DNA from 3 places in the Clostridium sp. JS66 genome. Region 3 is predicted to be linked to each of the others. Evidence: riboswitches for the same ligand, from Rfam matches in the RefSeq annotation. Region 3 holds a riboswitch; each other region holds the start of a gene.

Region 1 (10,980 bases), 390 kb from region 3:
AAAAGTTCTTTCTTAGTTTTACTATCTATAGCTGCAATTGCTATAAGTATCTCATCAATATTTAACTGTTTTGCTAATTCAACTATATTACTTCTTGTTCCCATAACTTCTACACCAGCAATACTAGTTCCAACTTTATATTTATCATCATCAACAAAAGCTACAGGCAAATAATTTACTTCACTACAAAATTTCATTTCCTTAACAATCATTGTTCCAGCTTTACCAGCACCGACAACTAGTACCTTCTTACTAAATGAAACATGAGGTTTAACCTTTACATCTAAATACACTCTAAATATTCTAAAAGACATTCTAAATCCACCAATTAAGAGAATACTAAGTATACCTGATAAAATATCAATGCTTAATGGAAGTCTTTTTCCAAAAGTAAATCCATATATAGTTCCTAATAAATTACCTATAATACAAGCACATATAACAGTCAAAAATTCATCAACACTAGCATAGCTCCATAGATTCTTATAAAGTTTAAATAAATAAAACACCATTAAATAAATAATTGTAATTACTATTGCATCATTCTTAAATATTGCTAATTCATAGGTCGGTATATCAAAATTAAATCTAAAACAATATGCTAAGACATAAGATAAATTTATCAAGATAATATCTATAAGCATTAATATATATTTTCTTGAAATTTTTTTAATTTTCATTTTTCCACTTACCATCATAAATAAACCATCCCTCCTATTGCTTACCTTTATCTGATGCAATCTCTTTTTTACAATTAACAAGTTATCATCTGCACAAACTGAAAATTTTAACTTTCCTTTATTTTAAGTTTTCTACATCTAGAATAATAATACCTAGAGTATCTTCTCTGTTTAATATCCATCTTGCTTAGAACCACTCCCAATATCCTTGCATTTACTTTTTTCAAAAGTTCTTTTGCCTTGATAGCTACAGCTTTTTCTACTTCTGATGATGCAACTACAAGGATACAACCATCAGCATATGAAGAAATTAACTGTGCATCTGTTACAACTATTACAGGCGGCGTATCTAGTATTATATAATCATAATTTTCCTTCAAATCCTCAATAAACTTTTTCATCTTATCAGAGGCAACTAATTCAGATGGATTAGGTGGTTTTGTTCCAGATGTAACCATACTTAAATTAGGTATTTCTGTTTTTTGAACTGCCTCTGAAAATTGTATATTACCCACTAAAAAATCTGATAGTCCTTTTTCATTTGATATATTAAATAGCTTGTGAATACTTGATTTTCTCTGATCACAATCTATTAGAATAGTTTTACATCCATTCTCAGCCATTACTACAGCTAAGTTAGCACAAGTAACAGATTTGCCTTCTTTTGGTCCAGAACTTGTAACAACAATTGTCTTCACTTTGTTATCAAAAGATGAAAAATTAATATTTGTTCTTAATGTTCTATATGATTCTGCAATTAAAGATTTAGGATATTCAATGGTGATTAGTTGATTATTTTTCATAACTTTCACTCCATTTATTTAATATTTCACAGTATCTTTAGGTATAATTCCAATCACAGGAAGACCTAAATATTTATTTATGTCCTGCTCTGTTTTCAAAGTGTTGTTCATATACTCAAGTAAGAAAGAAACTCCTACAGAAGCCATTAATCCTATAAAAAATGCTATAACAACATTTAATCTCTTTTTTGGCTTTATAGGTTTTTCTGGTATTTCTGCTCCATCCATTATCTGAACATTTTGACCTGGATAAATTCTTTCAGCTTCTTGCATAAATGAATTACAAACAGCATTTAACATTAAATATGCTGTTTGAGGATTACTATTATAAGCTTTAAATTGAATAAGCTGAGTATTGGCCACTGGAGTTATAGTTATACTACCTAATATATTCTTGGAGGAAATGTTATCTAATCTTGATGATGCTTTTTCTGCCACAATTTCTGATTTTCCTATTTCAGCATAAGTTTTTACAAGATTTTGGTACATCATAATGTCATTGAATTCATATTTCGACTTATCACCTAAACTTGCATTAGTTTTCCCTACCACAATAGTTGCTTTAGATTCATACATAGGTTTTATTACACAATAACTTAAAATACCAGCGACAACAGTACTTAATGTAGTTATTAAAAGTATTAATTTTATCCTTTTTCTAATAATATGTGAAAATTCATGTAAGTCTAACGATATTTCTTCTTCCATATTTATATCCATTCCTTTCATTTCACTCAAAACAGAAAGTACATTTTGAAGGTAATACTCCAATTCTGTATTCTACTTGCATAAGGATAATAAATTTCTATTTCTCCTGCTTATCTATTAATCCATATTTATTCCAGTAAATTGCTGCTTCTGCTCTGTCTTTAATATTTAACTTATTAAATATATGACTAATATGCTTTTTTACAGTGTGCTCTGTTATAAAAAATTTCTCAGAAATTTTTCTATTACTCAATCCTTTCGCTGCCTCCATTAGTATTTCTCTTTCCCTACTAGTTAGCAACTCCAGTTTATTTGGCAAACCAATATCTTGATTTATTATTGAATCCACAAAATAAGAATCAAAATATTTTTTCCCCTCATACACATGTTGTATTGCATATAATATTTCTTCTTCACTTGATTTACCTAATACATAACCTTGAACTCCACTCTTTAATGCTTTTACAAATAACTCTTTGTTACCATAAAAATCTAAAATTATTATTTTAATACTTACCTTTAAAGAGATTAGTTGACTAATTAAGTGTAGTTCATCTTCGTTATCCTTATTTATATCCATCAATACAACATCAGCCATGTTACTTTTTATCATAAACATAGACTCCTTTATTGTTTCACCAACAAACTGTATGAATAAGTTATCGTACCTAGATATAATCGCTGCTACTCCTTCTCTTATGACAGAGTAATTAGATATAATTATAATTTTCATAATACTTCTCAATTCCTTAATTTGTATTATTGTAATCTTCCCGGATATATACTCATTTTAGGAATGCAACTTGATCAAGTTTTATTACACTCTCATACTATCATCTATGGTTAAAATTTCCATCACACTCCAGTTTAATCTTTTGTTAATAAGTTCCATACACGGTATAATACACTTCTACTACTAAGGTAGTATAATTTTATATTAAAAACAGGCATTTTATTGCTAATATGTCATTCTAAACTTTTTCAATTTATAATGGTAAACTAAAATATTAATTGGTTTGCCAGATTTATTTTCTGATCATTTTCGTTCAAAAATATAATCATATATACAAAAAAACTACAATAGATAAACAAATAACAAATTGTTTATCCATTATAGTTATCTTTTTTAACAATTAATTAAAATTTGATCTACCATACTATCGTGGGTACTGCTTAATAATAATCTTATATATTTAAGATATATTAGCATCCCTATCCAACATTCCACATTTATTGGCATACAAAGCAAGCTGTGTCCTATCTCTTATATTCAGTTTATCAAATATATGATTGTTATGTTTTTTTACTGTGTTTTCAGAAATGCAAAGTTTTTTCGATATTTGTTGATTACTCATTCCTTTTCCTATTTCACATAAAATCTCTTTTTCCCTTGCTGTAAGCTGCTGTATTTTTTCAGGTTCAACTCTGTTTTCTCTAACCATACAATCTATAAAATAAGAATCAAAATACTTTTTACCTTTATAAATTTGATCTATGATATATATAAGTTCAATTTCATCCGACTTTCCTAATATATATCCTTCTACACCACACCTAATAGCTTCTACAAAGATGTTCTTATCCTTATTAAAATCAAATATTATAAATTTGCTCTTTACACCACATTCTTTTAATTCTTTAATTAGTAGCAACTCATCTTTATTTTGTTCATGTAAATCAAATAAAACAATATCAATTTTAGTTGATTTAACTAGGCAAATTGACTCTTTCAATGTTTCTGCAACAAGCATTATATCGACACGATTACATCTTGACATAATTGAATATATTCCCTCTCTTATTAAAGCATAATTTGATATAATGATAACCTTCACATATACACCCCCAAAAACTTAATTTTTAATAAATGAATTAGGTTATCTTTTCAACTATATTTTTTATTATGACAAATACAATAAAAAAGCCCAATTAAACCATACACATGGTAAAATCAGGTCGGTTGCACCACTGACTCTGTATACTTTAAGGTGCCCAAATGCAAGTATACTTCTTTGTCTCCTTTTTAACTATAACCTTTTTAAATAATCATTACATAACAATTACCTACTCCTTTATTTAATTATACATTTTATTTATTTTTTGGAATATCATTATTAAAATCCTGCATCATAAATCAGTTTTCACACATCCTGACAGGTTACCAAGTAATAAGAATTACTAAATTAGTATATACATATGTAAATGAAATTTCAATTATTCTATATACGCATCTTTCTTGCCAATTTGACTACATATGAAATCTCACTAAATAATATATTTAACTTTTAATAAAACTAGAACATCTTTTGTAGTAACAAAAATATATGATATAATGAAAAAATAACTTTTTATTAAGAAATGGGGGCTATTCTATGACAGAAAAAAATCACTGCCAAAATTTATACTTAAGTTCAGGAGGTTTAATTATATACAGGAATCTTTTAAATGATCCTGTTATAAGTAAATTAAGAAATCTTTTAAAAGAATTTTCAAAGGATAATCCTGATAAGGAAAGTGTGCTGAATTCATATTATGATATGCAGCACAAATTATTAGAAAGTGCAGAAAGCTTAAATTTAAGTGGAAATGTACTGAAATCTTACGTTATAAATCTTTTAGTAAAAGATAAAAACTTTTTTAGCTTAACTTGTGAAAAGTATGGCTGTAATATACAAAAAGATTTATACAATGCTGCTTTAAATGATATAAGAATTATGAGGTCTATAGTTGGGGTGAATTTAAATTCTATAGTTTCCTCATTAGATTTTCCTTGCAATTTCCTAGAAAATTATTCTCCTACAAATAAATCGGAGAAAATATGCGAATTTCAAGATTATGTATCTGCACTTTTTAGTTCTGATTCTGATGAAGCTTTATTAAACGCTTTAATAAATTATTACTCTAATATAGGATGTGCTGAGCTTTCAAACCATATTGCATTTAAATGGCATAACACTAATGGTTTAATTGGCGTTGAAAATTTTGATAAGGTTAACTTAGATGATATTGTAGGCTATGAATATCAAAAAGAAACTTTAGTAAAGAACACACTGGATTTTGTATCTGGAAAGCCTGCTAATAATGTTCTTATAATAGGATCTGCTGGAACAGGAAAGTCTTCTTCAGTTAAAGCTGTAGTTAATAAATTTTATAGCAAGGGACTTAGATTGGTTCAAATATCAAAGGAACAACTACTTTGTTTATCAGATGTGTTAAAGGAACTAAAATCCAGAGGAAAATACTTCATTATATTTATTGATGATTTATCTTTTGAAGAATTTGAAACAGACTATAAAGAGATGAAATCTGTATTAGATGGTGGAGTTGAAGACATTCCTAAAAATATTTTAATTTATGCCACTTCTAATAGAAGACATTTAATAAAAGAGACTTGGAATGATAGGAGAGCTGATGAAGAACTACATTCATTTGATTCCATGAATGAAAAATTGTCTCTTTCTGAACGTTTTGGAGTTGTTATAACGTATGATAGTCCAGATAAAAAACATTATTTAAAAATAGTTCAATCTCTTGCTAAAAAGCAAAAAATTGAACTTGATGAAGAAGCTTTAAATCAAGAAGCTTCAAAATGGGAATTGAGAACTCATGGACGATCAGGAAGAACTGCAAAACAATTTATAAACTACATTTCATCTTCTATATAGCTATATTTTTAGAGGACAATTGACATAGCACATAGGACAATGAAGTTAAAAATTCAATAAAAACGAAAGACGATTATGCACGAGTTCTAGTAGACTTTTTTAATTATTTTGAAGATGTTTCTGTATTTTTTAAAATCCCCCCATATTTAACTATGAGGGGGGTTCTTATTGTATACAGTTTTCAAACTTAATTTTTTATCTTAAAGGATAGTTGTAAAGCCGTTATCTATGCTAATTATCCAACCGTTTATATAATCAAAATCATGGATTGCAAATCATAAACCTTATTTGTCGATTAATTTGCAAATTGTATTTGCGATGCCTTCTGGGTCCATTCCATAATACTTATAAACCTCCATTGGGTCACCAAGAACGGAAAATTCATCAGGCAATCCAATTCTTTTAAACTTTCCACCAAAGCTTGCCTCTGCAAGCACCTCAGCAACAGCTCCACCGAGTCCACCGTTGATACTGTGCTCCTCAACTGTAACAACACAACCTGTCTCTCTAGCACACTTAATAATCATTTCCTTGTCAAATGGCTTAATAGTGTGCATATCAATTACACGAGCATTAATACCCTTCTTAGCAAGCTCTTTTGCCCCCATCAATGACCAGTAAACACTACTTCCTGCACTAATAATAGTAAGTTCATTACCTTCCTTAACCTCAATAGCCTTACCAATTTCAAAATCGTAATCACTATCAACATAAACATTAGGTTCAGCTCCACGTGCAATTCGAATAATCATAGGACCTGGATATGTCATTGATGCTCTTACAGCCTTTATACACTGCCCTGCATCTGCTGGAACAACTATCGTAAGATTTGGAATAGCTCTGTATAAAGCTAAGTCTGCAATATCATTATGAGTAGGTCCACCCCCCGCTGTAACACCAGAGTGTGTTCCAATAAGTCTTACAGGAACATCATTATATGCAATATCTATATGAATTTGATCACCAGCTCTTAATGGCAAGAATGGCCCAAAAACCTGTGCAAATACTATCTGACCCGATAGTGCAAGGCCTGCTGATGCTCCAACCTGATTTGGCTCTGCAATTCCAAAGTTAAAGCATCTCTCAGGGTATTTCTGAATAAATTTACCTGTTGCTGATGATGGAGCAACATTGTCACTATAAGTGAATACAAAATCCAATCCCTCATCTGCCATTTTCATTAACTCCTCGCCGTATGCCTCACGTGCATTAGACAACATTTGGTCAAAATCAAAAGTGACTTTTACTGCCATAATTATCTCACCCTCCTATTCTTCTCAATGCAATTTAGCGCCTGTTCTAGCTGCTCCTTAGCGATACCACCACCATGCCACTTTATGTTACCTTCCATAAAATCAACACCTTTACCCTTAATGGTATTGGAAATAATAAAAATTGGCTTTCTGCGAACATAAGGATCAGCAGGTGGAAGTGACTGCAAAGCCTCGCAAACAGAATACATATCATTACCATCAATTTCGATAACATCCCAACCGAATGCTTCAATCTTTTTATCAAGTGGATCAAGATTCATAGTGTTAGCTGTAGTACCTGTCATCTGTATTTTGTTCTTGTCGACTATTGCAACAAGGTTGCCGAGCTGATAATGAGCTGCCGCCATTATAGCTTCCCAGTTTGTACCTTCATCCATCTCTCCATCACCAACAATAACAAATGTTCTCCAGTTTTTCTTCTGTTTTCTAGCGCCAAGAGCCATACCAAGAGCAATTGGCAAACCATGACCTAGTGAACCTGCTGATGCTTCGATTGCAGGAACATATTTTCTGTTACAGTGCATGCCAAATTCTGCAGTATCAAGGGTTTCAAAGTGCTCAACCATATAATCCATAGTATACATTCCAAGATCCGAAAAAATTGTATAAAGAGTTTCACTACAATGACCCTTGCTTAAAATTAGCCTGTCACGTTCTTCCCATTTTGGGTTCTTAGGATCATAATTCATGTATTTATAGTAGAGAGCAACTGCCATTTCAACTAATGAAAGCTCTCCACCTAAGTGACCCATGCCTATACGATATATAAAATTAACTAGATTTTTCCTGATTTCTACACATTTTTCATCCAGCTTCCTGACCATTTCTATGTCAATATTGTATTTATACATACTGCTTTCCTCCTTTTTAGCCAATAATCTTTTTATTATGCCTTGTTTATCTCTTCAATCATGTGTATATGTGTTTTCTTATCTATAGTATAGAAATACAATATGACACCTGATCCTAGTAATGCAAGACCACAAACTAAATTCATGCTAACATTTATCGCTGTCATAACCTTTATACTCTGAACCTGATTTGCAACATACCCCAAAGCTCCTAGCACCCATCCGATAACTGCTGTACAGATTGCCATGCCTAGTTTAAATGCAAAGTTAATGTATGCAGATAAAAAACCAGCTGCATGTTGATGATACTTGTATTGGGTATATTCTGTTGTATCTGGTACCATACCAAATAGAGAAGCGATACCAAGGCCTCCTCCAATACCTGTCAAAAAAGTAAGCCCATGATATAGATTAAGTCCCACAGTAGTGTGTATTGGCAAGTAGTTCATGATAATCATAAGAATACCCGAAAAAGTAAATCCAATCATTGGAAGTGTTCTCTTATTATTTACTTTAGCTACTAGATATGCTAATGAAAATGTTCCTATAACACGTCCTAAGAACACTAATCCAGAATTCAGCATAAATAATTTATCGTCGCCTACATAATATTTAAAATAGTACATTCTTACTGCACCACCTGCTGCCTCATAAAAGCCCCAACATACAAACGAAAGCACTAAAATCATTACAGGGGTATTGCCTTTTAACACCTTAATTTCGTCTTTCCAACTTACCTTTTCTATCTTTACCTCTACAACCTCTTTAGTTGTTTTAAAACAGAAGATATATAATGGTAATGCTATACATGAGAAAATGACTGCCGCCCAAAAAAATCCTTTTCCTTCATTTCCTCCGCCAACCCATTGAACCACGCGTAGTACAAGCTGTGAGAGAAGCAATGTTGCAATAAATGCACCAGTCATACGATAACTCGAAAGACTAGATCGTGTATCTCCATCTCGAGTTAAAGTCGCTGGCATTGCAGAATAAGGAACATTTACACATGAATAGACAAGTACTAACACTAAGTAACACGCAAAACAATAAAATGCTCTTGTATTTGCAGATTGCGAAGGTAATACAGTAAAGCACATAATATTTAACAACAACATAGGAACACATGCAAATAGAATCCATGGTCTGTAGCAGCCCCATTTTGATTTAGTTCTATCAGCTATTGCACCTAAAATAGGATCAAACACTGCATCACATAACTTAGAAACCAGCATAAAGGTACCGCAAAGTATAGCAGGTATAAGTGCAACATCTGTCCAAAAATACATCAAATAGGTAGAAACCAATGACCAACTAAAATTATTTGCAACGTCACCAGAAGCATACCCTATTTTTTTGAACTTAGAAAGCTTAATATTTTCGGAATTCATCTTATCAGTAACAGACATTTTGAAAATCCCCCTTTTTTATAGAACTTTAGGCTTGATTATAACTGTTTCCCTTTTTATTTTAGTTCCTGGCATAGCTCAAAATCATTTGCTATGCCTTTATCAATTATAGCTGCAAACGCATACCCATGTTTTATTGAAATACTTTTCTTCGCATATTTCTGTATTATTTAGAGCAATCAAATAAAATCTTAGGGTAAATTGATTTATTAAACAGTTCAAACCCTTTCACCGCATCACTCAGCGGCATTACCTTACCAATAACCTTATCAAGCTGTAATCTTGGAATAAGATTGATAGTACGAGGCATAATTGAAGTTGTAGTAAATACTGTTTGAATCCTACCTTCCTTCATATATAGTTCATAGAGATTCAGTGACATTTCATATTTAGGGGGAAATACTGCAAAGTAAACTACTGTACCACATTTGCCCATAATTTTCAGTGCTGGTTCTGCCGCTTTAGGAGAACCTGATGCCTCAAATACATAATCAAAGCCATTACCATCTGTAATTTCCATCGCACGCTTTTCCATATCTTCATTAAATGGGTCAATCACATACTGTGCTCCCATATTAAGTGCCATTTGACGTTTGGATTCTACAGGATCAATAGCAGTTACCCTTGCACCGCCTGCAAGTAAAATCATATTTAAAAGAATAGAACCAATACCACCTACGCCTGAAATTGCAACCGTATCACCATGCTTTATTTTGGCTAAGTCCATAGCTCGTATGGTGCAATTTGCTGGTTCCACTAAACTGTACCATTGTAAATCAGCATCATCTGGAATCTTGAAAACAGCACTGACATCAGTCACCACATATTCTGCAAAAGCACCTGTGTCCTGAGAATTATGACAGTATTGGGGCTGTCCTTTTTTACAGGCTGGACATTTTCCACAACTTGTTACTGGAAAAAGCGAAACCTTATCTCCAATTTTAAATCCAAACTTGTCAGCGCCCTCGCCTAACTCTTCAATGACACCAGATGCTTCATGACCAAGACGCATTGGCGGCTTTGCACCTAATACTCCCATGGTTACCATATGCACGTCTGTTGCACAAAGAGCAGCATATGCAATTTTCACCTTTACTTGATTCGCAGCTACTTTTGGAATTTCCACATTACGAACTTCTACCTTATTTTCATCTGCAAACCATACCTGTTTCATTTTTTTCAATTTTCTTCACCCCTTCTGTTAACATTAGACTTTAAAAAAATACTTGGTTTATTTTTCCATTTATACAAATCCTTTAAATTTGGCTAATTATTTCTTAGATTCTTTACCAATTATCAAAACGTTTACATTAATCATTTTAATTTTATTCATTGTTTATTAGAATCTTTGCTATAAGGCATAATGTTACTTTCAGTTGTCCTCCTGCAGACGAACACCCCTCTATTGCCTTTTTCTTAAACTTATTTAATTTATCAATAAAGTGAATAAAATCTTCTTATACACATGTGTTAATTTTATTATATATTCTTTGTTATGCTTGAACAATGAACGAAAAGGACATAAAAATATAGAGACTTGTCTCTTTAGTGTAAATTTTTTCATGGAAATTTATCGTTTTTTTCTATTATGTA
Region 2 (10,980 bases), 2.2 Mb from region 3:
GAGTATCCCCATATACAAAGTAATTATACTGAGCTCTGACAAAAAATGATGATGCTATAAAAAGTGCTATGAAAAAAGTAAATATTAAATATATTGTTTTTTTAATCAATCCTAACATATAAAAAACTCCTCTGCAGTAATTTATTATCCATTAACTATTCTCCTCTATTTAAATTATTTGATAAATCCATTTTAACTTGTTACTTTCACCGTTTCTTAACAAATGTATGAACAATTTATTAAGTTTTTTTATCATAAGAAAGCTCCACACAAAGAATATCCATTCCTATGTGTGGAGCTTTTTTTATTTCTCTAATTTTCTAAAATATCCTGATCTCTAAATAAACTAAAAACTGCTGCATCATAATCGTTCAATCTTTCCGATTTTCTAATTTTTTTTGCATATTTTTCATTATTGGAAAACCTAGGCAGCATATAAAACCATAATTCTTTCATTCTAAACAATACATTTTTATCTCCAAAAAGTACTTCTTTATAATCTTCATAAATTTTATCATGAAAATCTTTTAATAATTTCTTTTCAGGTTTAGTATTATTTTTAATATCACCAATCAATCCAGGATTGGCTAATAATCCCCTGCCAAGCATTAAAGTTTGTACATTAGGAAAATCCTTAGAAAAATTTTCGTAATCTTTAGCTTTAAAAATGTCACCATTATAACAAATAGGATTTTTACTCAAAATCAAAGCCTCTTTGAAAATTTCCATATTAGGCTTATTTTTATAAAAATCTTTCTGAATCCTAGGATGAATGATAAGCTCTTCCATAGGATACTTGTTAAATATCTCAATTAAATTATAAAATTCTTCTGGACTATCCTTTCCTATCCTAGTTTTTATTGAAATTTTTGTTACAGCTTCTGAAAAAATTTCCTCTAGAAATTCATCAAGTTCTTTTGTCTTTGAAAGAAATCCAGATCCTCTATTTTTTGAAACCACAGTTCCAGAAGGACATCCTAAATTTAAGTTAACCTCATTATATCCCAACTGTTTTAATTTCTTTGACATATGTGTAAAATCTTTTGCATCATTCGTCAGTAATTGCGGAATCAAAACTAATCCTTCATTGTTTTCGGGTAAAACATCCCTTAATTCCTTTGTTTTAAAACTTGTACTTTGATTTGCAACAATAAAAGGCGAAAAATATTTGTCTACATTTTTGAAAAAGGTATTATGTGCATTTCTATAAATATAGCCTGTCAAGCCTTCCATAGGTGCGAAATAAAAATTCATATATTTAAAAACTCCTTTATATATCTAGTGTATATTTACAACAAATATTATACTTCATTGTCACTTATCATTTCAAATGTATTTTCCATACAACTCATGTTATACATTTTATTCATCAATACTAGTATTAGTATAATTTATTGAATACTATTGATATTTTTTAGTTACAGTTTAAGTCAATAAATAAGTTTAATATTGAATCTTCCTGGCTTTGTGTTATAGTTTTTGCTGTTACTAAAATATCTAGTTCATTTTTCATATCCCTTTTGGTTGTTATTTCATCATTATAGTATATGTCTATTATTGTTGTTGCTTGGGCTTGAGATATAGTTTTTGATTCTACTAAAGTACCTAATCTAGTTTCAATGCTTTGGGAATAGAAACTATAAGTATAAGGCGTATTGTCATTGGAAGATGCACTAACTGTTGTAGTAACTCCTATAGTTAATAATAATGATCCTGTAATTAATAAAGCTGTAAATATTTTTGTTTTCATTTTTAGTACCTCCTGTATTTTCGAAAAAAATAAAGACCAATAATTAGCTTAAAAGCTATCTATTGGTCGGTTGCACTACTAACTCTAAACTCTCCAAGTGCCCAAATAAAGAGAATTTTTCACAGTTTCCACTTTTTCAATATGTAAATAAAAATTTATATAATAAATTAATCTGTTGCGTATTACTAAATTTTCAACATGTATAGACTAAATTATTATAAATAACCTATCATATTTTTAAGTATTTGTAATTTTTACTTATTATTATATATCTCACATGTCTAATTAATGATATTTTACCATTTTTAAGAAACTTTTTCAACATTTTTTGCATATACCCAAAATATGTCATTCATTTCGTAAAAATGGTTACTTTGTTTCTGCTTTTTTTGCTTATATAAAGAGCCTTGTCCGCAAAATCTATCAATTCATATATGGAATACGTATCCTTTGGAAATTTAGCTGCACCAATACTAACAGTACATCCGTTTAAAGCTGCTTCACTTTTTAATCGAATTTCTTCTGCAATAGACAATAATTTTTCATCTGAAACATTGCGAATTACAACAGCAAATTCATCTCCACCAAAGCGAAATACAGAACGTTCCCCCACAGTAGCTTTCATTATTTCAGCAAGTTTTTTAAGTAAATTATCTCCAGATAAATGTCCTGATGTATCATTCATTTCTTTAAAGTGATCAATATCCAGTAAAAGAACTCCTAAGCTTTCTAAACTATGATTATTTATTTCTTGTTGCACAATACTTAAAATGTTATTAAAGGCACGTCTATTATAAGCTCCTGTCAAAGAATCAATGTCAGCAGCTTCTTCAAGGCCATTATGTGTTTCTTTAAGCATTTCAATTGTATTGTTGTAAACTCTAACCATTTCATGAAATTCTTCTTCATAATTATATGGATCAATCTTTTTGTATTTTCCATCTTTCAAAGCGTTAAATGAAAAGATTAACTGATTTAGCGGCTTACTATATCGTTTTATTGTATATACCCCAAGTAAAATAATCAAAACACTCACTATAACTGACCCCAGGAATGTTTCATAAATTATAATATTTCTACTTGTCATTATGTCAGCAGTAGGAGTAATAACAGTTACATACCAATTTAAATTTAAAACTTTACTAAATCCAACAAACTGATCCTTCCCTGAATAATCTTTCATGATCTTTGAACCTGATTTTCCCTGCAAATTATCAAAGATTACAGATTTCTTACCAATTCGTCCTTTATCAGGATGATAAACAACATAACCATGACTGTCTAAAACAGAAATATAACCTTTTCTTCCAAATTCCTTATTATCAAACATAGATGCTAAAGAAGTTCCTTGTAATCTAACAGTCCCAACAACTACGCCATCAATGCTACCATTTTTCAAAATTGGAACTGATATTACGACTATCTCAGTTCCACCAGTACTTGTGAAAACATCACTAATATAAGTTTTTCCATGAATTGCCTGCTGGAAATAATCTCTGTATGCCAAATTTGAAACACCAAGAGCATGTACATTACCAGACACATGTAAAATATCTCCCCTGGAATTAAGAATTGTTACTACATCTAATTCAGGTACAACTCCATTAAATTTATTAAGAAGTTCCTGATTTTCTCTAATTTGATCATTTGCAGCAATAACCTTTAAAAAATTCTGCACTTTTTTAAAATTTTCCCTAAGCTGCATACTAACATTTTCTGCGGCTTTTTCATTAGTACTCAGTAATAAAGAATTAGTATCAGAAATAAAAAATTTATTAAATACTACAAATTGAACAAAGCAACTTAAAACAATTAAAATACCAAGCAATAATGTAACTTTATATAAAAACTTCATTTGATCAATCCAATCCTTGATTTTTCCACTTAACCTAAATTTAACATTTAGACTCATTATATCATACTGTTCATTACTAATCATAGACCAATTTTTTCCTGTCCTTTAAAATTCATAAAATACCTATTGTTCATTACTTTCTACTTTAAAATATTATCACCAAATAAAAAATGCCACTGATTAAAATAAGCCTCCATTAAGACTTATTTTAATCAGTGGTAAACATGTGTACTGGAATATTATTTATTCGTAAACAAAGCAAACATTTTTAATCAAGCTAAATTCAAATATTAAACCGCAATCTATTTATCTGTATTTAATATCTTTTCATAGCAATAAAATGGTTTTTCCCTTCCTAAAAAGCTCATTTCTCCAATTAAGTCATAATTGCATTTTTTAAATAATGCATTCATTTTCGTGTTTATGGAATAGGTATCTGTTTTTAAATATCTTATATTGTTAGCTAAAGCTAGTTCATCAGCAAATTTCATTAATTCAGTACCAATTCCATTTCTTCTGTAGTTAGGATCAACTGCCATTCTATGAACAATCATACAGTCTTCCTTTAATGACCAGTTTAATCCATCATACTCAGCTGGTTCTATTTTATTAATGCATACGAAGCCAACTAGCTTACCTTCTCTCTCTGCTGCATATAATTCTCCACTTTGGATATCATTAACAAAATCCTTTTCTTGAGGGTAATTTTCATCCCATTGAGTGTTGTTATAAGTTCGCATTTCTGCAATAGTTCCTTTTATAATTTCCATAATATCTTTTATATCTTCCATAACTGCTTTTCTCATTATAGTATCCTCCTCAAAAATTTTTTATTTCTTTCCAGTCATTTTCAATATTTTCTCTCATTTTCTTAATTAATTTACTGACCAATCCCTTTTCTTCTTCACTGAAGTTATTAAGACAAACCTGAATATGTCTATTTTCTTCTTCAATAATAAATGTGTATGTTTTTAATGCTTTTTCCTTTGGATAAAGTCTCCACATCCTCTTGTCAATATCATCTCTTTTTTTGTCTATATATCCTGCCTCAATCAGTTTCTGTATAGCCTTTGTTGTTGTAGTTTTATCTACTTTTAAAAGATTTGATAAGTCAATTTGGTTAATTCCTTGATTTTCACATATCCTTGTTAAAAAAGTAAATTGTCCTTTTTGCAGATTTATCTCTTTAAATTTCAAGTCACTCATGTAATGAATACACCTTGATAAAGTTCCCAGTTCTCTCAATATGTCACTATCTAAGGTTTTGATAAGTCTTCACCTCCTGCAGACTTAGTTGAAAGTTCAACTATGTTAAATTTATAATAGCACATAATAGTTGAACTTTCAACTATTATGTGCTATATTTTTCTGGATATTCTATTTCAAATTCTTTTTTAAAAAATTCAATGTTTCTGCTATTATTTCACGTGTCCTATCATTATCATTAAATAAATCAAATGCGTGCCCACCTGTAGAATGATTACAAATATCAATAGTTAAGTTATTTTTCAAAGCTTTTATAATAAATTTATCAATGGATTCATTAATTATTGAATTATCAAGCCCTGCTCTTGCAATAAACAAAGGAGGAATCTTACTTGAATTTTCATCAATAAGGCTTATTGGTGAATACTTCTTGACATCTTCATCTTGTATATTAAAGTTAAGAAGCTTTCTTACAGATGTAAGATCTCCAAAACCATAATAAGCAATAATGCACTTAATATAGTTAAAATAATCATGCATGCCTTCATATAACCCAAATGGAACACCACCAGAAAAGCTCCAAATAGCAATTTTATCTTTATCTATATTGAGATTATCAGCATTTTCTATTAAGTAATTGACAAGTATATCTATATCATCAATAACTTCTTTAACACTAAAACCATCAGATAAGACTTTATGATTAAAAGTTACTACATTTAATCCACTAGCTGCTATTAATTTTCCATAGGAAATATACTGCCCACTTTCTTTGAAATTTATGGATGCAGCTTCTCCATGTATTAAAATTACTACAGGCAGCTTTTCACTTTTACCATTGACAAAAGGAGTATACAAATCCATCAGTAGTTCTTCTTTATATATCATATTTTTCTTCACATTAACATTTTCCATATTATCAATTTTGTAAACTATCTCTTTTTTTAAAATTTCTTCAATACTTAACATATTAACTTCTCCCTTTTAAATAAAATTATTACTTAATGATCTCAAATGATAGGAATCAATTATGCTACAATTTTAAATCACTAAATTGTTATTTACATCACTGTATTTCTTAATAGGAATCCAAATCTCACAGCTATAATTTGTAGAAAACATATCTTCTATGGGATAGATTTCAAGATCTGGTGCACAATCATGCTCATACCCCATAGAGGGCATCCACTCTGAATATATCCTTCTAAGAAGATCATGCAAAGCTTCAGGTACTGGCCCTACTGCTTCAAATGCAGCCCAAGTTGCTGCTGGTATGTTTGCTGAAACATATCCTTTAGGAATGGTACTCTGGATTTTCTCAATTGCCATCATATAATTAAATTCATCTTTATATTTATCAAAATCTTTAGATATGCCTAGAATACCGAGTTTGCCTACTTTTGAGGACATCCACTGATACGAGCCATCTTTCATACAGCCCCTCCAAAATTTAGGTACCTGATTAAAATTTTGTTCATCTATCATGGATACTTTTGCTTGTTTGCCTACTACCATAAAACTTTCTTTATGAAAAATCCTATAATTCATATCTTTATCTCCCTTTATTGAAAGATGAAAAGATAACTTTGGATATGCCTTAAGATTTACCCCTGACTCTCGTGCTGCAGTGGGGCTTACTCCATACATTTTTCTAAAAGCTTTTGTGAATGCTTCAGGAGTTTCATAACCATACTTATGTGATACATTAATGATTTTCTCACCAGATATAATATCCTGTACAGCTAGAGTAAGTCTTCTCCTCCTTATATATTCACCTAATGTAACACCTGTTATCATATGATACATTCTCTGAAAGTGAAATGTAGAGGATAAAGCAATTTTCGCCACTTCTTCAATATCAATTTTCTTGGTAATATTAGCCTCTATATATTCCACTGCATTATTCATTGCATTAAGCCAATCCATAAAACTTGTTCCTCTCTTTTTCTATAATAAATAATTTTCACTTATTTGTCCTGTCTTTAAATGCTTTTTAATGACATGGTTGAATTATGAATTTGTAAACTAAACACTATTTTATTGATTTATAGAAATTAATGTCTATGTATACTATAATAGTTTTATTGGAATACACATACAAGTAGGCACTTTTTAGTTATATAGTTACCATTTGGAAAGAAGGATAAGATATGAATAAAGACACCACTGAAAAATTTCCCAAGCAAAAGGAAAGACAAAAGGATTTTAATTGTTCCTTAGGCTTTGCCATGACTGTAATTGGAAGCAAGTGGAGGGCAATAATATTATGGCATATATTAAAAACTGATTCTATAAGATATGGGGAACTTAAAAAATCTATTCCTAATATAAGCCACAAAATATTATCTCAAGAATTAAAAAGTCTGGAAATGGATGGTCTTATTGAAAGGATTGCCTATGCTACCATTCCACCCAAGGTAGAATATATACCCACAAACAGAGGCAAGTCACTAGAAAGCATCCTAACTGATCTATGCCTCTGGGGTAAAAAATATATGATCAAACCTTAAAACGCTGCACCATTTCATTAAATTTTTCAGCAACCTCAGCTTGATTTTCTGCTGTTTGTGATAAATTCTGAATAGATTGTACTGTTTCATTAATACTATCTTTTATTGTTTCTGTATTTTTCGCTGATTTTTGTGCAATTTGTGCTGTACTTTGCACTGCTTCACTTACTTGATTTATTGTAGCCATAAGTTGCTCTGACATGGCTGCTATTTCACTAGACATGCTAGTTATAAATTCTGCATCCTTATAATAATGATTCCCCACGTCTCCCATAATTTCAAACTGGGGATCTACATTATTGTGTATAAACGATAATACATCTTCATTATTATCAGAAAGATTTTTAAATGCATCTTGTACTTTTGTTATTGTATCTTGTATATTAGCTACTGCTTGTGATGATTCTTCTGCAAGCTTTCTTACTTCTTCAGCAACTACCGCAAATCCTTTTCCTTGTTCACCAGCTCTTGCTGCCTCTATAGCTGCATTTAGTGCAAGCAAGTTTGTTTGTTCTGATATACTTGCAATAGTATCTGCCATAACTTTTATATTTTCAACTATCTTGCCATCTTCAATAGCTCTTAATCCCTTTTGTTTTTTCTCATCATACATCTTCCTTGTTTCTTGTATAGATAATTTTCCCTTTTCTTGAACATCCTTTGCTCTTACCTTAGATAAATTTGCATTATTACTTCCCTCAGCAGCTTTATTTGATAATATATTAATACTTGAATCAACATCCTGTATAGATGCATTTATTTCTTCTGCTGATACACTTGTTTCATGAACATCATTTGCTATATTGTTTACTGCTTTTTCAATATTTTCTGTTTTTATTGTAAGCTTTTCTGCTGTAGCAGAAAGTTCCTTGCTAGACACACTCATATCCTGTGATCTTACTACTATCTCTTTTACAAAGCTTTGAAATTCTCTCCTCATATTGTTAAATGCATTAGAAAGCTGGCCTATCTCATCTTTATGCTTTAGCAAATTATTCAAATTATTATCATAAGTCAAATCAAGATTTCCTGCTCTCTTTATAATATTAGTGATTATAACTATAGGCTTTGAAATAATATTACCCAAATAAAATGCCACTATTCCAGATAAAATTAATCCAATTATAATGAAAACACCTATTATTTTAATAAGACCATTAGATTGTTTTAAAATTTCAGTTGTAGGTGCTGCTAACACAAATATCCACCCATTTGAAAGATGACCATAACTTAAATTTTTATCTACACCTTTATACGTATAGGAATATATTTTATTAGAAGATGTATTTTTTATAATTTCATCTTTGATTGATTTTAGAGATCCGTTTTCTATAGTTGATAAATTATCCTTTGTATTAATTTTAGGATGATATATGATATCGCATTTCTCATTAAGTAAAAAGGCATATCCTAAATCATAAATTTTTGTACCTTTTACTATGTTTTGAATATTTTTAAAATCAATATCCATACCAACTATACCAATAGATTTGCCATTTTTGAATATAGGTACTACATAGGAAATCATGTATACATTAATATTAGAATTTAAATATGGATCCATCCATGTAGCCTTTCTTGCATTTACAGGTATATAGTACCATCCTACATGTTCCATATCGCTAGGGTCATATTTACTAAAATCTGTTGGAATTAGCTTTTTAAAATTGCCCTTTTCATTTTCCTTAGAATAAAAGATTCCGGAAGTTGGAGGAGTGATTTTAGGATTAAATCTTATATAAAACGTCATTGCTCCATCTGTATTTTCACCAAATTTCTTTGCCACAGATTCTATTCGATTTTGATAATCTTGTAGATATTGTGCATCACTTGAAAACCTATCTACATCATCTAAATCTTCTAATACTATTTGAGAAAGAGTATTTACTGATGTTTCAATTTTAGAAATTTTTGAATTGATTTCATTTGTTTTATCCTCACAAATTAAAGTTAATTTTTCTTTGGAATTTGTTTTAGCTACATTGGTTGAATTAAAAATACTTATACTCCCAATTAATACTGTAATAAAAACAGAGCACATTACAATAGCTAAAAATATCTTGCTTTTTAAACTTTTCATTGATCATCCTCCTGCATTTATTATTTATATAAAATATATAAAGACAATTGAAATCAGCAATCCTAAAGGTTTTATTAATACTTTTAGTTATAGTACTTATATGTTTATATACAACATTGCCACTTTATGTATATATGTGTAATATTATCACGAAAAATATAAATTCTCAATATATTCTAACAAAATTAACACTATCTTATGAAGAAATTAACTAATCCAATTCTTCAACTTGCACAGAAATTTTTGATAAATACTTGTCTGGATTTTTAGTAATTATTTCATCTGATATATTTTCTATATAAACATTTCCGCAAACACTAAGATGATTCTTCTCTATAAACTTGTTCACCTTATGAAAAATTTTCATATCTTCAGCTAAATAACTGTTATCATAAGTTATAACATAAAGCCCCTCTGGCTTTACGGTCTTTTCTATTAAATCCGTATCTGGAGAAACCTTATAAAAATATCTATAAGTCCTAATATTATCAGTAAGTAAACTATCATGATTAGTGTAAACCCCTAAAGGATACCCATATAACACTTTTTTACTTTCACAATAATCCAAAAAACTAATAAAGTCATCTTCAACATTATTAGGATCATACAAATATTCAGGTCCTAAAAGCAGCACTTCTTCCTCACAATATTCCAACAATATTTCTCCACAGTTGATGTTAGATATTACTGGGGCATTATTAATTCTCTGCTCTATAATATAATTCATTTGATTTAATCTATTAAGTTCTTCTAATATTTTCTTCTTTTGTGCAGCAATTAAATGAATCAAATTATCTGGAGATACATTTTCCATGTAATTTTTTATTTCCTTTAATGGAATATCCAAATCTTTTAGAGCAAGAATGATGCTTACCTCATCTAATTGACTATAGGAATAATATCTATATCCATTTTCCTTTACAAGTGCAGGTTTCAATATTCCTACCTCATCATAATATATTAAGTTTTTTCTACTTATGCCTGCCAATTTAGAAAAAGCACTTATAGATAGATACTTTTTTGAACTTATAAAATCACTCATAAATCACACCTTCTATAGCTATTAAATTATTGTTTCTTTACTTCTTTAAACCATTCTATTTATAAACGTATTGACTGTCAAGTTACTGTACAGTTTATTATATGATCTGTAGATCAATCATATATAAAGGAGAATATTATGCTAAAACTATTTAAACACTTTAAAACTAATAAAATACTTTTAGTTTCACTATTTATAATCATACTTATGAAAACCATAGGTATATTATATATTCCAACACTAACTGCAAAAATAATAAATAATGGAGTAATAAAAGGTGATATATATTATGTATTAAAAACTGGTGGAATAATGATAATTGTTGCCATATTTACTGGTGTACTTGCCATACTTTCTACATATTTATCTGCAAATTTATCAGGATCACTTTCTAGAGATATTAGAAGCAAAATGTTTTCACATGCACAAAAATTATCAATACATGATTTTAAACATTTTTCCACTTCATCTCTGATTACAAGATGTACAAGTGATGTGAATCAAATTGAAAATATAGTAACCATGTTTTTTGAAATG
Region 3 (10,980 bases):
TGTGCTTAAAGTGTAAGTCTAAAAATTCTAATCTTTCATCAATGGTTATTTTGTCAATTTTTTCGCCACTAAGTAAATGTATAATAAAATGTTCATACCTTGATCCTTTGGTATTTTCAATAAACCTGCTTTTTTGCATTTCAGAGGAAATTACTTTGCATAGGGTGAAAACCAATTCCATATCATTTTCGCTGAAAGGTTTGTTGCACTCTAATGCAGCTAAATAGCCTACCACTTTATTATCAATTTTAATATTTGATATTATTCTAGGAATTCTAAATTTATCCTCACTCATAAAAACAGGGGAGGTACTTTTGTGAACCACTTCGATAAATTTCTTCACGTTTGATACAGAGACAAAATTGTAGGAACAATATCCCTTAGTAAATAGTTCAACCCATATAGGATCACTTGGATTGATGTCTTTAGAATGAGCAATAATTTTAAAGCTTAAATCTATAACACATATTGGATTTCCTAAGAGTTCAGAAGCAACATTTATTATATGTTTGATGCCTTTTCCACTGGTTAGAGAATCCAGTAATGTTGCTGAATTTAAAGCAAGAGTTTGTTCGGATTCTACAACTGATTGAAGGTCATTAAAAACTGTAGCTAAGTCTATATCATTATTTAATAATATTAAGTTTAACATAGGGTTTTTTATATGTTTATTAGGTAAAGTTTTATTTAAAATACAAACTAAATTAATGACAGTATTTTGAGGAAATACTTTTGGCAAATTTGATACTGTACCAACATATAAGCAATTATTATGGAATGAGCATTGATTTTTTTGTAGTAATTTAATTGATTTAATTGATGTATTATAGTTTGGTGAAATGTGTAATTCAGGATTATAGTTTCTGAGCTTACTTAAAAAAGTACTTAAATTTATTTCCATAAAAAAACACCTCTTATAAAAATAATAATCCATTATTAATAAAATTTAAATAGTTAATTTAAAATTGCAATTCTTAACATAAACTTTATACATTAAATATTCATTTTTTAAGGTAAGTATACAAGATTGATTTTAAAAATTAATAGTGTTTATAATAAGTATATGTTAATAGATTATCAGAAAAATTAGATTAATAATATATGCATGATGTTTACTTTTATGTACTTAATTTGAGCATTATGTAAGATGTTTTGGTGACATATTTATGGTAATTTATATATAAGCACAAGGTTATAAGAAAAAGGGTTATCTCAGATTTAATGAGTGATCTTTTAATATCAATGAAAGATTTATTAATATATTATACGAATTGGAGAGGATATTTTATGAGCAAAGAACTTATAGAAGCAATGGCAGAGCTTAATGAAGATAAAGTAATTGCACAAGTAAAAGCTCTTATAAAAAATCATGTGTCTCCCATGGATATTATCGGATATTTACAGAAAGGCATTAGTATAGTTGGAAAGAGATTTGAAGAAAGAATTTACTTTATGTCAGAACTTATTATATCTGGAGAAATATTTAAAGAAGCTTCCGATATATTAGGAGAAACAATTCTTCCAGGGACATCAAAACGTGGAATATTTGTTATAGGAACTATTTATGGAGACATTCATGATATTGGTAAAAATATAGTAAGTATTGTTATGAGTAGTAATGATTTTGAAGTTATAGATTTAGGTGTTGATGTGCCTACGGAAAAATTTATTGAGGCAATTAGAAAATATAGACCTGAAGTAGTTGCTATTTCATGTCTTCTTACTAATGGTTTTGACAATGTAAAGGAGTGTATACAAAGAATTGAACAGGAGGGCCTTAGAGAATATGTAAAGGTATTGATTGGAGGAGGGCCTATGAGTGAAGAAGCTCGTGAATATGTAAAAGCTGATGTAGTTTGCAAAACAGCTCAGGAAACTGTAGAGTATTGCAAAAAAGTATATAATAAAGGTGAAAGAAAAAATTACTTGAGAATTATCAAGTGATTCTTAGAATTTCAATAACAAATAAAAACTGGTGTTATATTATTTATTGCAAAAGTAGAAAAAATCCTATTGAAAATGTATCAAAATAAATTTTAATAATAATTTTTAAAAGTATAATTATTTAATTTTAGGATAGAATATATTTTAAAGTAAATACAATTTATATTGTCATAGGATTTAGTTATAAAATTTATAGTGTAAGTTCTATGCTTTGAGTATGTTGTATTTACCAATGATAATAAATTTACAATAATATGTGGGTTAATTATTTTTAGACAATATTCTGCTAGTATATAATAATTAGTCAAAAATTAGTTAAAACCCAGGTTATTCAGGAGGTATATAGGTATGTCAGATAAGACTTTAGTATGTAAAGATTGTAATTCAGAATTTGTTTTTACAGAAGGAGAGCAAGAATTTTATAAGGAAAAAGGATTCGAAAATGAACCACAAAGATGCCCATCTTGTAGAAAAGCAAGAAAACAGCAAAGAAACAATGATAGAAGATATTAACTTCAGTATAATTTTTTTGTTGTGTTTGTAAGTCCTGAACTTTTAAAGTTTAGGATCTTATTGCAATACTAAAATACTTATTTGCAAAATTTGAAACATAATTGCAAAATAATACATCTAAACCATCGCCTAAATATTCATTTTTAAACACGAATTTATGCATTCCATATATCTTGTTTTTATTTATCTCATATTATGCTGCAATTTAAAAGAGATGATTGACAAAAAAGATTAACGGAAAAGTCATAAATTTTGGTTAAATAATTTAAAGCAACAAATTAAACCCATATAATATTTTTATTGACAATTTTCTAAATACGACATATACTAAATTTGAGATAAGAAGTGTATATAATTGGTATTTAATATATAAATAATTTTATTATGTTGGAAGCGTTGAACTGCATACTTATTTGGGCACTTTGTATGTAGGAAGCAATTAGTGCAACCGGCCAAATGTTGATTTGGCCGGTTTTTTATTATTTTTAGACAATATACTCATTTTACAAAAAATATATTTTAGAATTGTTTCTTAAAAGGATTATAATAGAGTCCATAAGTAAAAATATAGCTTGGTATATTACAATAAAAAAATATTATAAAAATGTTACATTAGTATTATTACAATCAATCAGTTTGCCCAAAATAGTAAAAAGAATTTACAGAAAAAAGCGAACATTCCAAAATTACATTTAGGTATAAATATATTTCAGAAATTAAATAAATTGTTTTATAACTTTCATATAAAAAGTATTTAATTAGCATTAAAATATGTTCAATAATAATGAATAAGTTTGGAAAATATTTAGTACAAATTAATATTACATTAAAATTTCCATTTAAATAAAGTGATATGCATGTTGACAAATTACAATATATAACATATAATTAATAAAAATGACAAATTTGTATCAATTAATATTTGATGCATATAAGTTCCTTTTGTATTGCGATAATCTGTTAAATTTGGAGATGTTGAACTATATACTTATTTGGGCACTTTGTATATAGGGAGTTACTAGTGCAACCGGCCGAATATTTATTTGGTCGGTTTTTTATGGTTAAGATGAGAATAAATATCAAGTAAAATAAAGCTAGTATTTTAATATACTATATATATTAAAAAAATACTAATATTAAAATAAAGGAGGAATAATGAAATATTTGAAAGTAACTAAAATTATTTACAGGAGGGATAATTTAATTGAGTTAAAATTTGACACGATTTTGTATGCTGAAGTAATTAAAAAACTAAAGAAAAGAACATAAATTATCATTGTTAGATGATAGTCTATGTTCTTTCAACAAAGTATTACCATACAGATAAAAGCAGATACAACTATTCTTTGCAATTAAAAATAAAATTCGTATTCTGATTTACCTGATTTGATGGTAAAAATAGTATAATGCAAGTTACTGGAATAACCTGCAATTATATTATAACAAAAATTAATTATTATATATAGTATTTTTTATAATAAAGTTTATTTAAGGAGGCATTTTTTATGATTTGTGCACTTATCATGGCTGGAGGAAAAGGAAAACGTTTTTGGCCGCTCTCTACAGAAAAAAAACCTAAGCAGTTTTTAAAATTGTTAGGTGAAAAAACCATGCTTAGAATTACATTTGAGAGATTGCAAAAATTAATTCCCAATGAAAGGATTTTTGTTGTTACTTCTAAACAATATACTAAATTAGTAAGAGAGGAGATTCCAGAATTATCTTCAAGAAATATAATAGTGGAACCATTAAGTAGAAATACAGCTCCCTGTATAATACTTTCTGCACTTAAAATTAGAAAATATTATAAAGATTCTACATTAGTGGTGTTACCTTCAGATCATCGCATAGAAAATAATGAAGAGTTTATAAATACTTTGGTGGTAGGAGAAAAATTTATAGCAAAAAACAAAGATTCCATTGTTACTATTGGGATTAGACCTAATAGACCAGAAATTGGATATGGATATATAAAATGTGATAGTCACTATGTAAATGTTAACAGTAAAAAGGTTTTTTTAGTTAATAAGTTCATTGAAAAACCTGATTTATGTAAAGCTGAAAAGTATTTGCAAAGTGATGAATATTTATGGAATTGTGGAATATTTATTTGGAAAATTGAAACTATTTTGCAACTAGCTAAAAAATATGCCACGGATATTTGGAGTAAGTTAGTTGAGATTGAAAATTATTGGGATCAAGGTGTGAGTCTAGTTTTAGAAAAAAACTATAGGGAAATAGAAAATATATCTATAGACTATGCGATCATGGAAAATGTAAGAAGCATTTATACTATACCATGCGAATTCCAATGGGATGATTTAGGAAATTGGACAAGTATAGAAAGATATAGAAAAAAGGATAATGAAGGGAATGTAACAAATGAAAATAGTATTGTGTATAAATCCAAAAAGAATATTGTGATAACAAAGAAGAAAGCACTGCTTAATAATGTGGACAACTTAATTGTAGTTGAAACAGAAGATTATATTCTTGTTTCTTCAAAGGAAAAAGAGCAAGAAATAAAAATAGCTAAAAATTTATGCAGTAATTTAGAATAGCATAATTAAATTTGGAAGAATTTAATTATAAATTTATTTAATAATTAGCATGTACCTAAGTATTAGTAAAATTATTTGGTTATTGAAAACCATTTTTGAGTAAGTTCCTATTTAAATACACATGATTTAGAGGTTTTTTACAATGAATGATATGGAAAATAGTTTTAAAATCACATATAGGTTTACTGAACCTAAAAAAAAGGATATGAGGCTTATATTTTTTATTATATTCAGTTGTGAAATAGCTTTAGGCATATACTTTAGTTATTTCAAGGATATAGTATTAAATGATGCTTTAAGCAGAACAGCAAATTCTTTTTATGTTTTATTTGTCAAACCAAGAAGATTTGCGTCAATTGGGCTTGTGTGGAATCCACTCCCAAGTGTATTACAACTACCATTAGTATATTTGGCAAAGTTTTGGAGGCCAATGGTTTCTTCAGGAATAGCAGCTAACATTATTACAGCATTGTTTTCTGCATTAAGTTGCAGCTATATATACAAAATCTTTATTAGACTAAAAGTACCAAAGGTTTACAGCATCATTTTAATAGCTTTATATGTAACTAATCCTTTTATATTTTTTTATGGTTCTAATGGAATGAGTGAAGTTATATTTTTCTTTATGATTATTTACAGTGTCTTGTGTTTAACTTTATGGATCAAAGAAGGATCTGCAAATTATATTGTTAAAATTGCGTTTGCATTGGCTATGGCATTTTTTTGTAGATATGAAGCAGTACCTTTTGCATTAGCAATTGGAGTAGGTGTTGTATTGATCATCTTTTTTAGTAAAAAAGAAAAAAAATTTGTTTTTAATAATAGTTTTAAAGAGAAATATTTTTATGCGGAAAGTAGTTTAGTAATTTTATATACTCCTTTTCTATATTCAATAATGTTGTGGATACTATTCAATTGGATTATAAGTGGAAATGCTTTATATTTTTTAAATTCAGCATACTCTAATTCAGCACAAAGCCAATATGCTGCAACTATTACAAATTCTATAAGTGCCTTAAAATATATTTTAAAAAAATGTGAGCCATTTATGCCATTGTTTATAGGAATTGTAATAATAAGAATTAAAAATAAAAGATTGCTAAGAATTGACTTCCTGATATTACTTTTTATGGTAATGATTATGATAATTTTTCATTTTACAATGCTTATTAAAGGAAATTCTTATGGATGGTTTAGATTTTTTTCTTATTCATTACCTATATGCTTTGCATGGATACCATACGAATTGTCAGAGATAAACAAAAAACATAAAAAATTTGAATTTTCAGTATTAATTGTCTCGTTATTGCTATCATCAATTTTAACAGGAACTGCTTTATTGGATGCTAGTCTTTCGCCAGAAGAGCATAATTTAATTATTACAAATGAGAGTCATAAAGTTGCTGATTATATAAATTCAGATTTAAGTGATGAAATTATATTATCTGATTCATTTTTAACTTCAGGGATATTGGTGAATGTTCAAAATGTAGATAATCTTGTAATAAGTAGTAGTTTAAATTTTAAAGAGGCTGTAAAAAATCCTTGGAAATATGGAGTTACATATATATTGGTTCCAGATAAATCAGGCATTGGTAAATTAGATGCTATTAATACTCAATATCCTGATTTATATAAATATGGCGCAGAGTGGTGTACATTAGTTAAAGAATTTGATGGGTACAAGCTATTTAAGGTTAACTATTAGAATTATCAATGAATCTTGCTTAATGGGAGTTTGGTTCTTCCACTAAATATTAGATGAATTATCTAGGGGCGTATCTACTGTTATCTCCTACTTTGATAGAAGTGGGAGTGTTACAGTAGGTAGCCATCAGATAAAACTATGTATTGGAAGGTGAATTAATGTTATCGGTTATTATTCCAGTATACAATGAGATGGAAAATATTAAAGAATTGGTTAAAAGAATAGAAAAAACTTTATTAAATGAAGAATATGAAATTATATTTATAGATGACAGTATAGACAATACTACTGAAGTAATAAAATCTATAGCAATTGAAGATAAGAAAGTAAAGTTTAGTCACAGGGAAACTAAAAATGGACTTTCTTCTGCAGTAGTTGAAGGATTTAAAATTTCTAATGGAGATATTGTAGCAGTAATGGATGGAGATTTACAGCATCCACCAGAAATACTATCTGATATGATAAATGCTATACATAGAGGTGCAGATGTTGTAGTTCCTAGTAGGTTTATACCTGGAGGAGATGATGGAGGCTTAAATTTATTTAGAAAATTAGTTTCAGCTGGGGCAAGATATATGGCTAAGATTTTGCTTAAAAAAATAAGAAATTTTTCTGATCCTACAAGTGGAATCTTTATGCTTAAAAAGCAAATAATTAATGAAAAAAAACTTTGCACTGTTGGATGGAAAATTTTACTTGAAATATTAGTTATAGGTGAATATAACAATCCAGTTGAAATTCCATATAAGTTTTGTAATAGAAACTCTGGAAAATCAAAAATGTCTTTGAAAGTTCAGATGGATTATATAGTTCATTTATTAAGTTTGATAAGCAGAAGTAGAGAGGATAAAAGATTTTATTCATTTTGTGCAGTAGGTTTAATAGGTGTTTTTATTGATATGAGTGTATTTGCACTAATAGGAGTGATACTGCCCGCCATATATGTAAAAGTTGCAGCAGTAATATCTGCAGTAATAGCTGTAGTATCAAATTATATTTTGAACAATTCAATTACTTGGGGAGATAAGTTAAAAAATCAAATGCAGCTAACAAATAAATTTTTTGGAATGAAGTTTATTAAATATGTAATGGTATCACTTATAGGAATTTTAATGAAATTTATAATTTTATTAATCTTCTACAATATGTTTGGATTAAATAAATATATAGGAAATTTTATTGGAATTCTTTGTTCTAGTTTTTCAAATTATTATATGAGTAAATTTTATGTTTTTGAAATTAACAGATTTAAAAATGTGGAAGATTATTATAAGAGTTTATAGAGAGTGAGTGTTTTGTTATCATGAAGAGCAATACAAATAGAATCGGAGATAGACTCTTAAAGCTGGGGTATATTTCTAAAAAGCAGCTAGAAATTGCATTAAAAATACAAGAAAAGAATAATGAACTTATAGGAAATGTATTAGTTAAGAATGGGTTCATATCTGAACAACAATTAGCGGAGTATATTGTTAATAGCCAATTTTCTAAGATTGGTGAATATCTGGTTTATGTAAAAGCTATAACACCTGAACAATTAAAACAAGCTATAAAGTATCAGCAAGAGAATGGTGGAAGATTAGGAAATATCCTAGTTTCATTAGGTTTTATAAGCCAAAAAGTGTTAGATGATTATTTAAAATTAAATTATAAAAATAGGCTTCCAATAGGAAAAATACTTGTAGAAAATAATGAAATAACAGAAGAACAACTTTTAAAAGCACTTGATTTACAGAAGAAGAGTGGAGGAAGATTAGGCGATATATTGTTATTTTTGGGATTTATAAAGCCTGAAAGATTATATAGGTATCTTGCTACACAAAATAATGTTGGTAGAGTTGGTAAAAACTTTGATTTAAGTATTTCTAAAAAGTTGCCATATGATTTAGCACTTAAGTATAATGCCATAATAGTAAACTTAAGAAATGATTCTTACATTATTGCTGTAAAAGAGTTATTAAATAATGAACAGTTAAAAGAAATTGAAACTTATCTTGGTAAACCAGTTGAGCAAGTATTAGCTACGATGTTTGAAATAGATAACTTTTGGAATGAGGTTTATAGTCATAAGCAAAATGAAGAAAGTGTATTTAAATTGTATGATGAACAACCAGAAAATTCAGCTATTGTAACATTTTCTAAATATCAATTAATAGTACTAATAATAACTTGTATAGTTTTATTATTACTTATGATAGCTAATTATAAGGCCACATTACTTTCATTGAATTTGCTTTTTCAAAGTATATATGCATTTATGACAGTTTTAAAATTGTATATAGTTTTAAAAGGTTCTTATAAAGATAAACAATTGCATTTTAGTAAAGAAGAAATAGCAGCTATAGATGAAAAGAAATTACCTGTGTATACTATTTTAATACCTGTTTACAAAGAAAAAGAAGTAATTCAAAGTTTAATTAAAAATATACAAAATATTGATTATCCACAGTATAAATTAGATGTTTGTGTATTACTTGAAGAAGATGATCATGAAACCATAGAAGCTGTAAAAAAAATGAATCTTCCAGAATATTATTCTACTGTTATTGTACCTAATAGTATTCCAAAAACAAAGCCTAAAGCTTGTAATTACGGACTCATTAGAGCAAAGGGGAAATATGTAGTTATATATGATGCGGAAGATAGACCAGAATCAGACCAATTAAAAAAAGTTTATTTATCATTTAAAAATTTGCCAGATAGTTATGTTTGTATTCAAGGTAAACTTAACTATTTTAATAGTAATCAGAATCTTTTAACACGACTATTTACACAAGAATATAGTATGTGGTTTGAACTACTTTTAGTTGGGATAATGCAAATAAAAACTCCTATACCACTTGGGGGAACTTCAAATCATTTTAAAATTGAATTTTTAAAAGAAGTTGGTGCATGGGATCCATTTAATGTTACTGAAGATGCTGATTTAGGAGTAAGATTGTTCAAAAAAGGTTACAATACGGCAGTGGTAGATTCTCGTACATGGGAGGAAGCAAATTCGGATTTGCCAAACTGGATTAGACAGCGTTCAAGATGGATAAAAGGATACATGCAAACATGGTTGGTACATATGAGACATCCAATACAGCTATACAAGTCACTAGGAATAAAAGGGTTTATAGGATACCAAGCTATGATACTTGGAACACCATTGCTTCCACTTATTAATCCTATATTCTGGCTAATGTTATTACTATGGTACACTACTAAGGCTAGTTGGATAAGGATTATGTTTCCAGGAGCATTTTATTACATAGCAGCTTTTCAGTTGTTTTTTGGAAATTTCATGTTTACATATACTAATGGAGTTGGTATGTACTGGGTTATAAGAGATTGCTGTCTTAAGAATAGACAACCATTTTCATATAGATTAGTTAAATATGCATTGATGTCACCTATATACTGGGTTTTAATGAGTGTAGCAGCTTATAAGGCTTTGATACAATTAATTGTTAAGCCATTTTATTGGGAAAAGACTAAACATGGCTTAACGGAAATAAGAGAAAAAGATATTGAAAGAAACAATGTTTCTATATAGCATAATTTTTAAAATTTAGGGAGGTAAAAATGTACAGAAAATTAAAATTCAAAGTAGAGTTAGTAATTATATCTTTGATAATTGCGCTTATAGTTCCATTTACTGCTTTTGCGGCAGGAGATAATAATTCAGGTAAAGGGTATGATATTCAAATATTTAAAGATGATCAAAAATTAAATTTACCTAAGAATACAGGTTCATATTGGTTTACTTTACCTAAGGGTTTTAATATTACAGATGATTCTTACATTGAATTGCATTTTACATTTTCCAATACTTTAATTAGTACTCGTTCTAATATTACTATGCTAATTAACGATTTTCCAGTGGAAACTAAATGGACTTATGATATTCAAAGGGAAACATCAGGTTGGTGGAATGTAAAATTACCAGTTTCAAAATTAAAAATAAATGGTATCAATGAACTTAAATTTCAAAGTAATCAAAGATCCATAGAAGGAGATTGTCAGGATATTGATAATCCTAGCAATTGGGTTGTTTTTCATAAAGATTCAAAATTGCATGTAACAGTAAATAAATATCCAGATGCTATATTATCAAATTTTTATCCTACATACTATGATAATTTTTTAAATGATAATATGTTAGCTACTGATTTTATATTGCCAAAAGTTGTAGATAATAATTCCATATGTGGATTATTAAAAATGTGTTCTTCCATTGGAAAAATGTATACTGCTAAAGATAACATTGAC

The links. Region 3 has a riboswitch for cyclic di-GMP ahead of Q6H37_RS09050 (mannose-1-phosphate guanylyltransferase). Riboswitches for the same ligand answer to the same signal wherever they lie in the genome.
Region 1: linked by a shared signal. The riboswitch ahead of Q6H37_RS07335 (response regulator transcription factor) and the one ahead of Q6H37_RS09050 (mannose-1-phosphate guanylyltransferase) in region 3 are both predicted to bind cyclic di-GMP.
Region 2: linked by a shared signal. The riboswitch ahead of Q6H37_RS19090 (hypothetical protein) and the one ahead of Q6H37_RS09050 (mannose-1-phosphate guanylyltransferase) in region 3 are both predicted to bind cyclic di-GMP.

Annotation. Positions count from the first base shown of each region.
Region 1 is NZ_CP131467.1:1,532,193-1,543,172, reverse strand. Features, by position in the region: gene Q6H37_RS07355 (nucleoside-diphosphate sugar epimerase/dehydratase) at 1-698, opposite strand, end outside; gene Q6H37_RS07350 (CpsD/CapB family tyrosine-protein kinase) at 788-1,483, opposite strand; gene Q6H37_RS07345 (YveK family protein) at 1,502-2,254, opposite strand; gene Q6H37_RS07340 (response regulator transcription factor) at 2,289-2,924, opposite strand; gene Q6H37_RS07335 (response regulator transcription factor) at 3,385-4,026, opposite strand; cyclic di-GMP riboswitch class II at 4,137-4,219, opposite strand; gene Q6H37_RS07330 (ATP-binding protein) at 4,564-5,856, shown strand; gene Q6H37_RS07325 (transketolase family protein) at 6,141-7,109, opposite strand; gene Q6H37_RS07320 (transketolase) at 7,112-7,954, opposite strand; gene Q6H37_RS07315 (glycoside-pentoside-hexuronide (GPH):cation symporter) at 8,017-9,387, opposite strand; gene Q6H37_RS07310 (zinc-dependent alcohol dehydrogenase) at 9,554-10,561, opposite strand.
Region 2 is NZ_CP131467.1:4,081,654-4,092,633, forward strand. Features, by position in the region: gene Q6H37_RS19080 (glycosyltransferase family 39 protein) at 1-118, opposite strand, end outside; gene Q6H37_RS19085 (tRNA-dihydrouridine synthase family protein) at 313-1,254, opposite strand; gene Q6H37_RS19090 (hypothetical protein) at 1,415-1,750, opposite strand; cyclic di-GMP riboswitch class II at 1,806-1,889, opposite strand; gene Q6H37_RS19095 (sensor domain-containing diguanylate cyclase) at 2,103-3,689, opposite strand; gene Q6H37_RS19100 (GNAT family N-acetyltransferase) at 3,908-4,411, opposite strand; gene Q6H37_RS19105 (MarR family winged helix-turn-helix transcriptional regulator) at 4,425-4,811, opposite strand; gene Q6H37_RS19110 (dienelactone hydrolase family protein) at 4,983-5,780, opposite strand; gene Q6H37_RS19115 (AraC family transcriptional regulator) at 5,853-6,737, opposite strand; gene Q6H37_RS19120 (helix-turn-helix domain-containing protein) at 6,962-7,321, shown strand; gene Q6H37_RS19125 (methyl-accepting chemotaxis protein) at 7,311-9,401, opposite strand; gene Q6H37_RS19130 (MerR family transcriptional regulator) at 9,613-10,443, opposite strand; gene Q6H37_RS19135 (ABC transporter ATP-binding protein) at 10,582-10,980, shown strand, end outside.
Region 3 is NZ_CP131467.1:1,920,641-1,931,620, forward strand. Features, by position in the region: gene Q6H37_RS09035 (PucR family transcriptional regulator) at 1-901, opposite strand, end outside; gene Q6H37_RS09040 (B12-binding domain-containing protein) at 1,288-1,944, shown strand; gene Q6H37_RS09045 (zinc-ribbon domain-containing protein) at 2,293-2,457, shown strand; cyclic di-GMP riboswitch class II at 2,838-2,919, shown strand; cyclic di-GMP riboswitch class II at 3,417-3,499, shown strand; gene Q6H37_RS09050 (mannose-1-phosphate guanylyltransferase) at 3,963-5,018, shown strand; gene Q6H37_RS09055 (glycosyltransferase family 39 protein) at 5,161-6,726, shown strand; gene Q6H37_RS09060 (glycosyltransferase family 2 protein) at 6,885-8,009, shown strand; gene Q6H37_RS09065 (glycosyltransferase family 2 protein) at 8,030-10,264, shown strand; gene Q6H37_RS09070 (cellulose biosynthesis cyclic di-GMP-binding regulatory protein BcsB) at 10,294-10,980, shown strand, end outside.